Regions from separate parts of the Methylosinus sp. sav-2 genome, predicted to be linked through region 3. Evidence: predicted binding sites of a transcription regulator. Region 3 holds the regulator's gene; each other region holds the start of a gene.

Region 1 (3,322 bases), on a different contig from region 3:
CGACGCCGATGTGCTCGACTCGCTCGAGCTGCTGCTGACGACAGAGGGCCATGAGGTGCTGGCCGCCGCAGACGGCGACGCCGCGACCAAGATCGTCGTCGGCGACCGCGCCCGGCCGGACATGGTGATCATCGATTATCATCTGCCCAATGGCGTGGTGGGGCCGCTCGTCGTGCGGCGCCTGCGCGAGCTGCTCAATCGCGACCTTCCGGCGCTCGTCCTGAGCGGCGCCACAGCGGATGAGGACGCCGTCCGCATCCCGCTGCAAAACAGCGCGCAGCTCGGCAAGCCGGCCGACGTCGAGCGGCTGCTGGAGACGATACAGAGATTGCTCGCCGAGAACGCCGCGCCCTGAGCCGAGCGCGCTCCGCTCAGGCGAGCGCGGCCTCTATGCGCGGGCGAATCTTCGCCGCGAAGTCATCGAGGCTCGCAAGCGCGAGAGCCTCGTTCGTCGTCGCCGGCTTCAGCAGCAGCGAGCCCACGCCGAGCCGCCGATGAATGCCGACGATATTCTCAGCGAGCTCCTCATAGCTTCCGATGAGCGAGCGCTCGACGATCTCCTCCGGATCGAAAGAGGCCGGCGCATTTTGCGCGAGAAAAATGCCGCGCATGCGATCGGCGAAACGCGCGATGAAGGGCAGCGCCTCCGCCAGCGCCTTCTCACGCGTCTCGGCGGCATAATAGAAGCGCGCCAGAGCAAGACGCGGATCGGCGGCTGGCCCCGTCGCGCGATAGGCGGCGGCCGCCTGCTCGATCTTGGCGATCGGCACAAGCGAGGCCGCCATTAGGCCGAAGCCCTTGCGCGCCGCATATTCGATCGCTGACGGCGTCGATGTGGCGATCCAGGTCGGAATCGGCTTTTGCAAGGGCTTGGGGTAGAGCGCGAGATCATCGACATGAAAATGCGCGCCGGAGAAAGTGACGCGATCCTCATAGAGCAGACGCTCGATCAGCTCGAGCGCCTCGAGAGTCATGTCGCGCGACTCCTCCTTCGCCGCGTGAAAATGCTTGTTCTGCGCCGGAAAGGGACCGCCCTTGGCGACGCCGAAATCGAAACGGCCATTGGAGAGAACGTCGATGGTCGCGACATCCTCCGCCACCTGGATCGGATTGCGGAAAGCGAGCAGCACCGCCGCCGAGCCGAGCCGCACGCGCGAGGTGACGCCTGCGAGATAGGAGAGCAGCGTCAATATGGATGGGCTGACGGCGTCATCGTCGAAATGATGCTCGGCGACCCAGGCCTCCTCGAAGCCGACCTCCTCCGCGCGGCGCACGAGACGCGTCTGCGCGTCGAAGCAGGCCTTATAGTCGCGAACAGGGTTTTCATAGGTGCAGAACACGCCGATGCGCATGGCCGAAGCTCCTTCTGGCACGCTATATAGGTTTGTTATATAGCTTAGGCCCCGGTCACGCCGGCGGCAAGCGGCGGATGCGCAATTCCGCGGCGTTTCCAGCCGAAGCGGAGGCCTGCTCTGCGGCGCCGCAAAGCGCTGTCACGATTGTGTCATCGAACAAGGCTGTGAGTGCGGGGCTCCTCCTCTTCCTCGTCAGCGCCACAGGCCGATTCGAATGGACTTCTCCCGTCGCTTCACATTCCTCTTCTCCGCTCCCAATTTCGAGGCCGATGACCTCGAGGGGCTGCGCGTCAATCAGATCATCGCCGCGATCGAGAGCATGGGCTTTCAGGTCGTGCGCGCGCGCCGCGTGGAGGACGCCGAGATCGTCGTGCAGACCGACGCCGCCATCGGCTGCCTCGTCGTCGATTGGGGCAAGAAAGGCCTCGAGGGCAAGACCGCCTCGCTCATCGATCTCATGCGCAAGCGCGGCCTCGAAATGCCGATCGTGCTGCTCATTCGTCGCAAGCGCTTCGAGGATATTCCGGTCGAGGTGCTGGACTTCATCGACGGCTATGTCTTCCTCGCCGAGGAGACGCCGGAATTCATCGCCAAAAATCTCGTCTCGCGCCTGAAGCAATATGCGGAGACGCTGAAGACGCCCTTCTTCGGCGCGCTGGTCGATTACGCCGAGGAAGGCAATCAGCTATGGACCTGCCCCGGCCATAATGGCGGCATTTTTTATAGCCGCAGCCCGATCGGCCGCATCTTCATGGAGCATTTGGGCGAGGCCGTGTTCCGCGACGATCTCGACAATTCCGTCGTCGAGCTCGGCGATCTGTTGACGCATGAAGGGCCGGCGCTCGCCGCGCAAAAGGCGGCGGCGGAAATCTTCGGCGCCGAGAAGACCTATTTCGTGCTCAACGGCACATCCTCCTCCAACAAGGTCGTGCTCACCAATCTGGTCGCCGAGGGCGATCTCGTGCTGTTCGATCGCAATAATCACAAGGCCGCGCATCACGGCGCCTTGCTGCTCGGCGGCGGCGTGCCGATCTTTCTGCCGACGACGCGCAACGCCCATGGCCTCATCGGGCCGATCGATCACGAGGCCTTCGACGAGGAGAAATTGCGCGAGCGCATTCGCGCCAATCCGCTGGTGAAGGACAAGGACGCTTGGCGCAAGGAGCGGCCTTTCCGCGCCGCCATCATCGAGCAATGCACTTATGACGGCACCATCCATAACGCCGAATGGATCGTCAGCAAGATCGGCCATTTGTGCGATTACATTCTCTTCGACGAAGCCTGGGCCGGCTTCATGAAATTTCATCCGCTCTATGAGCGACGCTATGCGATGGGGCTGAAGAATCTCACCGAGGCCTCGCCCGGAATCGTCGCGACGCAATCGACGCATAAGCAGCTCGCCAGCTTCTCGCAGGCCTCGCAAATCCATGTGCGCGATCGCCATATAAAGGGCCAGCGGCGGCGCGTGGAACATCGCCGCTTCAATGAAGGCTTCATGCAGCACGCCTCCACCTCGCCCTTCTATCCGCTGTTCGCCTCTTTGGATGTCGGCGCGCAGATGATGAAGGGCCGCTCCGGCGAGCTTTTGTGGGACGACACCATCCGGCTCGGCATAGAGCTGCGCAAGAAGCTGCGCGCGGTGCGGCGCGAGTTCGAGGCCAAGGAGCAAGACCCGGCGCGGCGCTGGTTCTTCGATCCTTTCGCGCCCGATTGGGTCTCCATTCCAGACGCCGCGCGCGAATCCGGCGCGCATCGCGTTCCCTGGGAGAGCGTCTCCACCGATCAGCTCGCGCGCAATCCCGACTTCTGGGCGCTGGCGCCGGATGCGCGCTGGCATGGATTCTCCAATATGGCGCCGGGCTTCGCGATCACCGATCCGGCCAAGCTCACTCTGCTGACGCCGGGCTTCGATCGCGAGACCGGCGCCTATGCCGATCATGGAATCCCGGCGCCGATCGTCGCGCAAT
Region 2 (3,322 bases), on a different contig from region 3:
TAATAGATCGCCGTCTGATTGGGCCGTAGATTTTCGACATAATCCTTCAGGCTGCGCCCGCCATCCTGATGCTGCGACGTCGAAAATCGCGCAATGGCGAAAATCTCGTCGCGGCGCACCGGGTCGTCGTGCAGGCCCTCCTTGATGACGGCGCCGAAATTCTTCCACACGGCGGCGAATTTCTCGGCGTCATTCGCCGCGAGATCGGAAAGCTCCTTGAGCACGCGCGTGCCGATCGCCTTGCGGATGGCGCCGATGATCGGATTGTTCTGCACCATCTCGCGCGAGACGTTGAGCGGCAGATCGGCGCTGTCGACGACGATGCGCATGAAGCGCAGCCAGGACGGCAGAATATCGGCCTCGCGCGAGATCAGCACGCGCCGCACATAGAGCTTGGAGCGGCTCTTGCGCTGCGGATCGAAGAGATCATAGGGCCGCGAGCCGGGCGCGAAGGCGAGCACCGTATATTCGGTGCGTCCTTCCGCGCGCCAATGAATGGTGAGCGCCGGCTCGTCGAACTGGCCGGAAATCTGCTGATAGAAATCCTTATAGTCCTGCTCGCCGATTTCCGATTTCGGCCGCGTCCACAGCGCAACGCCGTCGGTGAGGCGGCGCGGCTCCTTGCCCTTCTCCTCGACGAGATCGATCGGTATGGCGATGGCGCCCGAATGCTCGCGCAAAATTTGCTCGATGCGATAGGGCTCGAGGAACTCGTCCGATTCCGCATTGAGATGCAGCGTGACGCGCGTGCCGACGGCGGGCGCGTCCTCCGCGGCCAGCGGCGCGATCTGGAACGAGCCCTTGCCTTCCGACGTCCACAAAAATGCTTCCGCAGCGCCCGCGCGGCGCGTCGCCACCTCTATGTGATCGGCGACCATGAAGGCCGAATAGAAGCCGATGCCGAAGCGCCCGATCAGCGAGCCGCCTTTGTCGGCGCCGCCCTTGGCCTCGAGATCATCGAGAAAGGCGCGGGTGCCGGAGCTGGCGATGGTGCCGAGCGCGGCGACGAGATCCTCGCGCGACATGCCGACGCCATTGTCGGCGACGGTCAGCGTGCGCGCCTCCTTATCGAGCGCGATGGTGACGAGCGGCGCGCCGGCCTGCGCCGCCAGCCCCTCGTTCGCCACCGCCTCGAAGCGCAGCTTCTCGATCGCATCGGCCGAATTGGACACGAGCTCGCGCAAGAAAATGTCGCGCTCCGAATAGACGGAATGCGTCATGAGCTCCAGGAGCCGCGCGACATCGGCCTGGAAGCCGTAATCGCTGCGCTCGGCTGCGTCGATCGTCTGTGTTTCGGCGTGGTCGGTCACGGGCTCGTCTCCGCTTTTTCTGTCGGCTCCGCCGCGCGCGTCGCTTTCCGCAAATGGAAGCATGGCCGACGGCGCGCTGGCTCTGGCCGGGATATAGAGATCGTCATTGATCGGCAATGGCGTCCGTCGAGCCGCCTCGAGCGAAACGCGAGAGTGATATCGGGGATCGTCCACGAAGTTGCAAGACGGCCGCCATGGGTCGCGCGACTCGATCGCGCGAGACTCGATCGCGCGAGACTTGCGAGAGCGTGGAAAGAAGAGGCGCGTGGTGGAGAAGCCCGAAACAAGACGGGCCGCCCGAGCGTCGCCCGGCCGGCCCGTCCATCGCCACGAACTCATGTGCTCGAAAAGCGCCCTTCCGGGGGGCTGGGGGGCTGACGAAATCCGGAAAAACGGCTTCCCGAGCGTGTCGAGGCAATGGGCTAGATATTGGTCGGCTCCTTTGGCGGACAAGGGGCTCGATATTGGCGAAAATGTGAAATCTCGGCCAGGCGCGCGAGGCCCATCGTCGTCTCATTGTCATCTTTGTCTTGCCCTCGCGCATTTGCCGCGCGATCATGCCCAAGAAATGAGGAAAGCGGCATGAGCGAGACGGAGACGACCGATCCCAGCCGGCGGCGCGGCCTGCTCTCTGTCGTGGCAGGCCGCGCGACGAATGATGCGGACCGGGCCAGGGCCGCGCCCGAGCGCAGCGCTCCGCTCGTGTCCTTCGATCGGCGTGAGCTGCGACTGCTGCTCGATCTCTATGGCGCCAAGGTCGCCGCCGGCGAATGGCGCGATTACGCCATCGATTTCTCGCCCGCCAAGGCGGTGTTCTCGGTCTTTCGCCGCGCCAGCGAGGCGCCGCTCTATCGCATCGAGAAAAATCCCGAGCTGGCGCGCCGTCAGGGCGCCTATTGCGTCGTCGCCGCCGGCGGCCTCGTCATGCGCCGCGGCCATGATCTCTCGCGCGTCGTCGCAGTGCTGCAAAAGAAGCTGGAATTGGTGCGCGACTGAGCGAATTGGCGCGCGCCCGGCAAAAGAAAAGGCCCCGCCGGAGCGGGGCCTTCCTTTATCCCGGATCGGATCGATCGTCCGATCAGTCGTTGCGCTCGCCGAAGAGATAGAGCAGCGACTGGAACATGTTGATGAAGTCGAGATAGAGCGACAGAGCGCCGAAGATACTCTGCTTCTGCACCATCTCCTGGCCATAGCCGGCGTTCTGATAATAGCCGTCCTTGATCGACTGCGTGTCCCAGGCGGTGAGGCCCGCGAAGATGAACACCGACAGGATCGACAAGGCGAACTGCATCGCGCTGCTCTGGAAGAACAGATTTACGAGGCTCGCGAGCACGAGGCCCCACAGGCCCATCACCAGGAAGGAGCCGAAGGCAGAGAGATCGCGCTTCGTCATATAGCCATAGAGGCTGAGGCCGCCGAAGGCCGCCGCGGTGATGAAGAACACCTTGGCGATCGACGCGCCGGTGAAGACGATCATGATCGACGACAATGACAAGCCCATCACCGCCGAGAAGGCGAGAAACAGGTTGCGAGCCGTCGCCGCGGAGACGCGGTCGGCGCGATAGCCCAGGAAGAACACGAAGGCCAGCGGCGCCAGCATCACCACCCATTTCAGCGGGCTGGTGTAGAGCATCTGACCGAAAGGCGTGAGCGCGATCTGCCGCCCGCCTTCCTTGGCCACGGCGAGCATATGCGTGCCGAGCGCGACGACGCCGGTGACGCCGAGACCCAGGACCATATAATTATAGACGCCGAGCATATAGGCGCGCAGGCCCTGGTCGATCTCGGCCGTGCCGGCTCTGGAGACCCCGCCCCGGTAGCCGAAGCTCGTGTTGCGGTCGAAATTGGACATAGCATCCTCTCGAAAAAGGCCGCGCGGCCCGGTCTATCCGGCCAATCGGCGCGGTCCTCGCCGTCGAATATGGCGTGCGGCCCGCGGAAAAACAAGAGTCCGCGGGCGCAATGCGGCAAAGTTCACGCCATGCCGAGCAAAACGCAAGCAAAAGGCGCAG
Region 3 (3,322 bases):
CGTGGGGCGCTTGTCGGTGCGCGTCTTCGGCCTCGCCGATGAGGCGGAGAGCGCCGGCGGCGCGCTGCCGACCAAGGCGCGCATGCTCGCCTATCACATGGGCCGCGCCTTGCAGCTCACCAATATTCTGCGCGATCTCGACGAGGACGAGGCGCGCGGGCGGCTCTATCTCCCGCGCGAGGCGCTGGAGGCCGCGGGCGTCGCCGATTTCTCGCGCGGCGCAGTGCTGGCGCACCCCGGCCTTCAGCAAGTCTGCGCTGCAGTGGCCGAGCGCGCGCGCAAGCATTACGCGGAATCGGAGCTGCTGATGCGCGTCTCGCCGCAGCGCGCGGTGAAGGCGCCCTATCTGATGGCGACGGCCTATCGCTCGGTTCTCGATCGTCTGGTGGCGCGCGGCTTCGCGCCGCCGCGCGCGCCGGTCTCCGCCTCGCGGACGAAAGTCCTGCTGGCCCTGCTGAGATTCGCGCTGACGTGAGCGGAACGACGCATATCATCGGCGCGGGTCTCGCCGGCCTCTCCTGCGCCATTCGTCTGACCGACGAGGGCCGCAGCGTCGCGCTCTATGAAGCCGCGCGCATGGCGGGCGGGCGCTGCCGGTCCTATTATGATTCCAGCCTCGATCTCGTCATCGACAATGGCAATCATCTGCTGCTCTCCGGCAACGCCACGGCGCTGGATTACGCCCGCCGCATCGGCTCGGTGGATGAGCTGGTCGGGCCGAAGGAATGCGCCTTCGACTTTTTGGACACGCGCGACGGAACGCGCTGGCGCATGAGGCCGAACGCCTCGCGCCTGCCCTGGTGGATTTTCGTGGCGGATCGCCGCGTGCCCGGCACGGCGCCTGCGGATTATCTCGGCGCGATCGGCATTCTCCTCGCCAAAAAGGGCGCGACCATCGGCGAGGCGATGAATTGCTCGGGCGTGCTCTATGAGCGGCTGTGGGGGCCGGTGCTGCTCTCCGCGCTCAATACGGAGCCGCGCTGCTCCTCCGCCGCGCTCGCCGCCGCCGTGCTGCGCGAGACGCTGGCCGCTGGCGGCGCCGCTTGCCGTCCGCTGGTCGCGCGGCGCGGGCTCGGGACGGCGTTCATCGAGCCGGCGCTGAACGCTCTCGCCGCGCGCGGCGCCGCGCCGCGTTTCGCCGCGCGGCTGAAGGGAATCGAATTTTCCGAAGAGCGCGCCACAGCGCTCGATTTCGGCGACGAGAAAATCGCGCTCGGCGAGAATGACAGCGTCGCGCTCGCCGTCCCGCCCTGGGCCGCGCAGGAGCTCGTTCCGGGCCTCGTCGCGCCGGATGATTTCCGCGGCATCGTCAATGCGCATTTCAAGATCGCGCCGCCGCCGGGGCAGCCGGCGCTGCTCGGCATGATCGGCTCGCTCACCGAATGGCTGTTCGCTTTCGAGGACAGGCTCTCGGTGACGATCAGCGGCGCCGATCGGCTGATGGACGAGTCCCGCGAGAGCCTCGCCGAGCGCATATGGGCCGAGGCAGCCGCCGCCACGGGCCTGCCGGCGGCGCTGCCGCAATGGCAGATCGTCAAGGAAAAGCGCGCCACTTTCGCCGCGACGCCGGCGCAGCAGCAGCGCCGCCCCGGCGCTGTGACGGGGTGGCGCAATCTCTTCCTCGCCGGCGATTGGACTGCGACCGGCCTTCCGGCGACGATCGAGGGCGCGATAAGGTCGGGCTATCGCGCGGCGGAGCTGGCGGGGCGTTCATAGGTCGAGCCCGCCGCCGCCGTCATCGCGAGGAGCGTAGCGACGACGCGATCCAGGGACCGCCCCACGGCTCTGGATTGCTTCGCTGCGCTCGCAATGACGATGGGCAGAGGGAGCGCGTGCAGACAAAAGCGAGCCTGAAGGCTCGCGATCCAAAGCGCCCCCTGGACCGCGAGCCTTCAGGCTCGCATCGCCCCTCAATTCCTCCCGAAGGTCTCGTCGAAGGAATAGCCGGTGCCGCGCACGGTGCGGATCGGGTCCTTCTCGCGGCCGCGGATAATCGCCTTGCGCAGGCGGCCGACATGCACGTCGACGGTGCGCTCGTCGATCTCCGCCGAGAGCCCCCACACGCTGTCGAGCAATTGCGCGCGCGAGAAGACGCGGCCGGGTTTTTCCATCAGATATTCCAGCAGACGGAACTCCGTCGGGCCGAGATGAATCTCGCGCCCGCCGCGCTTCACGCGGCGCGTCTCGCGGTCGAGGTCTATGTCGCCGGCGACGAGCCGCGTCGCCACGCGCTCCGGCCGCGCGCGGCGCAGCAGCGCATGCACGCGCGCCATCAGCTCCGGCGGCGAGAAGGGCTTCACCACATAATCGTCGGCGCCGATGGAGAGGCCGCGCACGCGCTCATTCTCGTCGCCGCGCGCGGTGAGCATGATGATCGGCATGCTGCGCGTGTCGTCGCGCGCGCGCAGCCGTCGGCAGATCTCGAGGCCGGAGACGCCGGGCAGCATCCAGTCGAGAATAACGAGATCGGGCTGCGATTCGGAGAGACGGATCTCCGCCTCGTCGCCGCGCTCTATATGCTCGACGAGAAAGCCCTCGGCCTCGAGATTATAGCCGAGCAGCAGCGCCAGCGCCGCGTCGTCCTCGACGACGAGTATGCGCGGCGCGCGGTCGTGCGGCGCCTCGCGCGGAGCGGCGACGCGGATTTCATTCATTTCGTAGGCTCATCCGGTTCCGCGCTGGCGGGAAGGCTCGCCGATTTGCCTTTGGGGCGGTCGGTCGGCATCGCCTCGCCAGTGACGAGATAGACGATTGTCTCGGCGACATTGGTGGTGTGATCGCCGATGCGCTCTATGTTCTTCGAGCAGAACAGCAGATGCGTGCAGAAGGAGATGTTGCGCGGGTCCTCCATCATGAAGGTGAGGAGATCGCGGAACACCGAATCTTCCAGCGCATCGAGCTCGCTGTCGTTGGTCCACACGGCGCGGGCGCGCTCGACATCGCGCTGGGCGTAGGCGTCGAGCACGTCCTTCAGCTGTATGGCGGCGACTTCCGCCATCGTCTTGAGGCCGATGACGGCGCGCGGCACGCGCGCCTCGGAGAGGATCTTCACCGTGCGCTTGGCGATGCTCTTGGCGAGATCGCCGACGCGCTCGAGATCGGCGGCGATGCGCATAGCGGCGATGCATTCGCGCAGATCGATGGCGAGCGGCTGCCGCCGCGCGATGGTGAGGATGGCGTTCTCCTCTATCTCCCGCTGCAGCGCGTCGAGGCGCTGATCGGTGGCGACGACGCGATGGGCGAGCTCAATGTCGAAATTGGCGAGCGCATCCATGGCTTCGGCGAGCATTTTCTCGGCGATGCCTCCCATCTCGGCGATTCT
Region 4 (3,322 bases), 180 kb from region 3:
GCCTGGTGAGCAAGATCATGTCGCCGCGCCTCGCCGGCAAGGGCGATTGAGCAGGAAGCAGGAATAAGAGAGAGGGGCAGCGAAGGCCCCTCTCTTTTTGGCGCGTCACATCACCTGACGCAGCACGAAGTAGAGCGAAGCCGACAGCAATATGGCGGCGGGGAGCGTGAGCACCCAGGCCATCAGCAGCTTCTGGATCGTCGCCATCTGCACGCCGGCGCCATTGGCGGCCATCGTGCCGGCGACGCCGGAAGACAGCACATGCGTCGTCGAGACCGGCAGGCCATACATGTCGGCGGCGGCGATAGTGCCGGCGGCGACCAGCTCGGCCGAGGCGCCCTGGCCATAGGTCAGATGCTGCTTGCCGATCTTCTCGCCGACGGTGACGACGATGCGCTTCCAGCCGATCATGGTGCCGAGGCCGAGCGCGATGGCGACGGAGATCTTCACCCAGAGCGGGATGAATTTCGTCGCCTGATCGATCTGGTCCTTATACTCCTTCAGCACCTTCTTGTCGGAGTCGGTCAGCTCCGACGCCTTGTCCTTGGCGAGGAAGCGCAGCGCCTCGGAGGCGAGGTAGATGTCGTTGCGCGTGTTGCCGACGGTGGCGAAGGGGATTTTCGCGATTGAGCCATAGCTCTCGATCTGATGCGAGATGTCGCGGATCAGCACGGCGAGCGACGGATAGGTTCCCTCGTTGATCTGATGCTGAGCGACGTAATTCGTCACTGCCGGGCGCGGATCGCCGAGGACGTTATAGCCCGCGGCCTTCGTCTCCACGACCTTGGACGCCGCATGCGAGGCTTGCGAGAAGCTCGCGAGATGGCTCGCCGGAAGCGCGCGATTGAGCGCATAGGAGGTGGGCACCGTGCCGATGAGGATCAGCATGATGAGGCCCATGCCCTTCTGGCCGTCATTGGAGCCATGCGCGAAGGAGACGCCCGTGCAGGTGAGGATCAGCAGGCCGCGAATCCACCACGGCGGCGCCGCCTGGCCCTTGGGCTCGGTGTAGAGCTCCGGCTTGCGGACGAGGAACTTCATCACCAGCAGCAGCAGCGCCGCGGCGCCGAAGCCGAAGAGCGGCGACAGCAGCAGCGAATAGCCGATATCGGTGGCCTTGCCCCAATCGACGCCGGAGGTGCCATCGCGGCCGCGCATGAGAGCGTTGGCGACGCCGACGCCGATGATGGAGCCGATCAGCGTGTGCGAGGAGGAGGCCGGCAGGCCGAGCCACCAGGTGCCGAGGTTCCACACGATCGCGGCGATGAGCAGCGCGAACACCATGGCGAAGCCGGCCTGCGAGCCCACTTGCAGAATGAGCTCCACCGGCAGCAGCGACACGATGCCGAAGGCGACCGCGCCCGTGGAGAACAGCACGCCGAGGAAGTTGAAGAAGCCCGACCACACCACGGCCACCGGCGCCGGCATGGAATGGGTGTAGATGACCGTCGCCACGGCGTTGGCTGTGTCGTGGAAGCCGTTCACGAACTCGAAGCCGAGCGCGATGAGCAGCGCCACGCCGAGCATGATGAAGGGAAGATAATTGGTGACCGGCGCGCCGGACTCCAGAATATCCTTGTAGATGCTCCACGCCGTGAAGGCGAGGCCGAGCGCGATGACCGCGAGGAAGGTGAGAATCGCACGTATGTCGAGCTTGTGATCGAGCTTCGGCTTCGGACTATGAGCGTCGGCGCTTTCACGCAGATCGACGCTCGAGGCAACGGATGTCATAACTTTCTCCTCGCAACGAAAGGCGAGAATATTCAACAATTGCGCACGACAAGCGTGTGACGACGCGGGCTCTACGGGCCGGGAGCAGAAATTCTTCGCCGCGCGGCGATCCGACGATGCGTTCGTTCTCTCGTCGCGGTTCTGTTAAAAGAACATTCTATTTGACATAACGAACAATTCGCTAGAGCCTATAGGCTCGCAAAGCGACGCGCCGCGCGCCCAAAGTGGTCGTGAGGAGCCGTGCGCCGCTGAGAAGGAGGCCGAAAAAATGTCCGACGCCTATATCATCGAGCTCGGCGAGGAAGCCGTCGGCGTGATCGCCCGCGACGCCAAGGGCTATCGCTTCTATGCGGCGAAACAGTCATTCCGCCCATTGGAGGGGCGTCTGTTCCAATCGGCGGAAAATGCGCGCAGCGCGGCGCTGGAGCTGCGGCGCGAGGCGCCGCCGCGTCTCTCCGCGCTCACCTCGCTCGCCCTCGTCGCGGAGCAGGGGCGCGGTTGAGCGATCGTTTTACGCGGCGGCCCCGCATTCCCGGCCGGGCTCAGGCCCGCCGGGAATGACGGCGCTTTTTTTATTCCTTACGCCCGACCGACGCTCAGATAGGTGAAGCCGCGTTTGCGAATGTCGGCGGCGCGATAGATGTTGCGCAGATCGACGATCACCGGCGTCTTCAGCAGCGTCTTGACGCGATCGAGATCGAGCGCGCGGAACGCGTCCCATTCGGTGACGATGACCAGCGCATCGGCGCCTTCCGCCGTCTGATAGGGATCCTCGCAGAAGGTCACTTCCGGCATCAGCGGCTTCGCCTGGCCCATGCTCTCGGGATCATAGGCGTAGACCTTGGCGCCGTCGCCGGCGAGCGAGGCCACTATGGCGAGCGAAGGCGCGTCGCGCATATCGTCGGTGTTGGGCTTGAAGGCGAGGCCGAGCAGGCCGATCTTCTTGCCGCGCACCGAGCCGCCGAGCGCCGAGATCACCTTGCGGGCCATGGCGCGCTTGCGGGAATCGTTCACCGCCACCACCGTCTCGACGATGCGCAGCGGCGCGGCGTAATCCTGCCCCGTCTTCAGCAGGGCGAGCGTGTCCTTGGGGAAGCAGGAGCCGCCATAGCCCGGGCCGGCGTGCAGGAACTTCGAGCCGATGCGATTGTCGAGGCCGATGCCGCGCGCGACCTCCTGCACATCCGCGCCCACGCGCTCGCAGAGATCGGCGATCTCGTTGATGAAGGTGATCTTGGTCGCCAGAAAGGCGTTGGCCGCATATTTGGTGAGCTCGGAGGTGCGGCGGCCGACGAAGACCAGCGGCGGCTGGTTGAGGCTCAGCGGCCGGTAGATTTCCGACATCACCTCCCGGGCGCGATCGTCCTCGACGCCGATGACGACGCGGTCCGGGCGCTTGAAATCCTCGATCGCCGCGCCCTCGCGCAGAAACTCGGGATTGGAGACCACGGCGAAATCGGCCTCGGGATTGACCTCGCGGATGAGGCGCTCGACCTCGTCGCCCGTGCCGACCGGGACGGTCGATTTGTTGACGATGACGGTGAATTTGTCGAGCGCGCGGCCGATGGTCTCGGCGGCGGCGTAGACATAG

What was found. The regulator PhoB, encoded in region 3, activates phosphate uptake and scavenging genes when phosphate is short. The targets are predictions, from matches to a motif close to TGTCATNNANCTGTCAT.
Region 1: the regulator PhoB is predicted to act here: its motif matches at 1,492-1,508, upstream of EDE12_RS06620 (Orn/Lys/Arg decarboxylase N-terminal domain-containing protein).
Region 2: the regulator PhoB is predicted to act here: its motif matches at 1,817-1,833, upstream of EDE12_RS15250 (DUF2794 domain-containing protein).
Region 4: the regulator PhoB is predicted to act here: its motif matches at 1,777-1,793, upstream of EDE12_RS02085 (inorganic phosphate transporter).

Annotation. Positions count from the first base shown of each region.
Region 1 is NZ_SOEJ01000002.1:97,033-100,354, reverse strand. Features, by position in the region: gene EDE12_RS06630 (response regulator) at 1-355, shown strand, start outside; gene EDE12_RS06625 (LLM class flavin-dependent oxidoreductase) at 372-1,352, opposite strand; gene EDE12_RS06620 (Orn/Lys/Arg decarboxylase N-terminal domain-containing protein) at 1,570-3,322, shown strand, end outside.
Region 2 is NZ_SOEJ01000009.1:103,761-107,082, forward strand. Features, by position in the region: gene htpG (molecular chaperone HtpG) at 1-1,373, opposite strand, end outside; gene EDE12_RS15250 (DUF2794 domain-containing protein) at 1,893-2,306, shown strand; gene EDE12_RS15255 (Bax inhibitor-1/YccA family protein) at 2,389-3,162, opposite strand.
Region 3 is NZ_SOEJ01000001.1:265,084-268,405, reverse strand. Features, by position in the region: gene hpnD (presqualene diphosphate synthase HpnD) at 1-475, shown strand, start outside; gene hpnE (hydroxysqualene dehydroxylase HpnE) at 472-1,716, shown strand; gene phoB (phosphate regulon transcriptional regulator PhoB) at 1,911-2,654, opposite strand; gene phoU (phosphate signaling complex protein PhoU) at 2,651-3,322, opposite strand, start outside.
Region 4 is NZ_SOEJ01000001.1:449,802-453,123, forward strand. Features, by position in the region: gene EDE12_RS02080 (peptidoglycan-binding domain-containing protein) at 1-50, shown strand, start outside; gene EDE12_RS02085 (inorganic phosphate transporter) at 106-1,731, opposite strand; gene EDE12_RS02090 (hypothetical protein) at 2,000-2,233, shown strand; gene EDE12_RS02095 (UDP-glucose/GDP-mannose dehydrogenase family protein) at 2,311-3,322, opposite strand, start outside.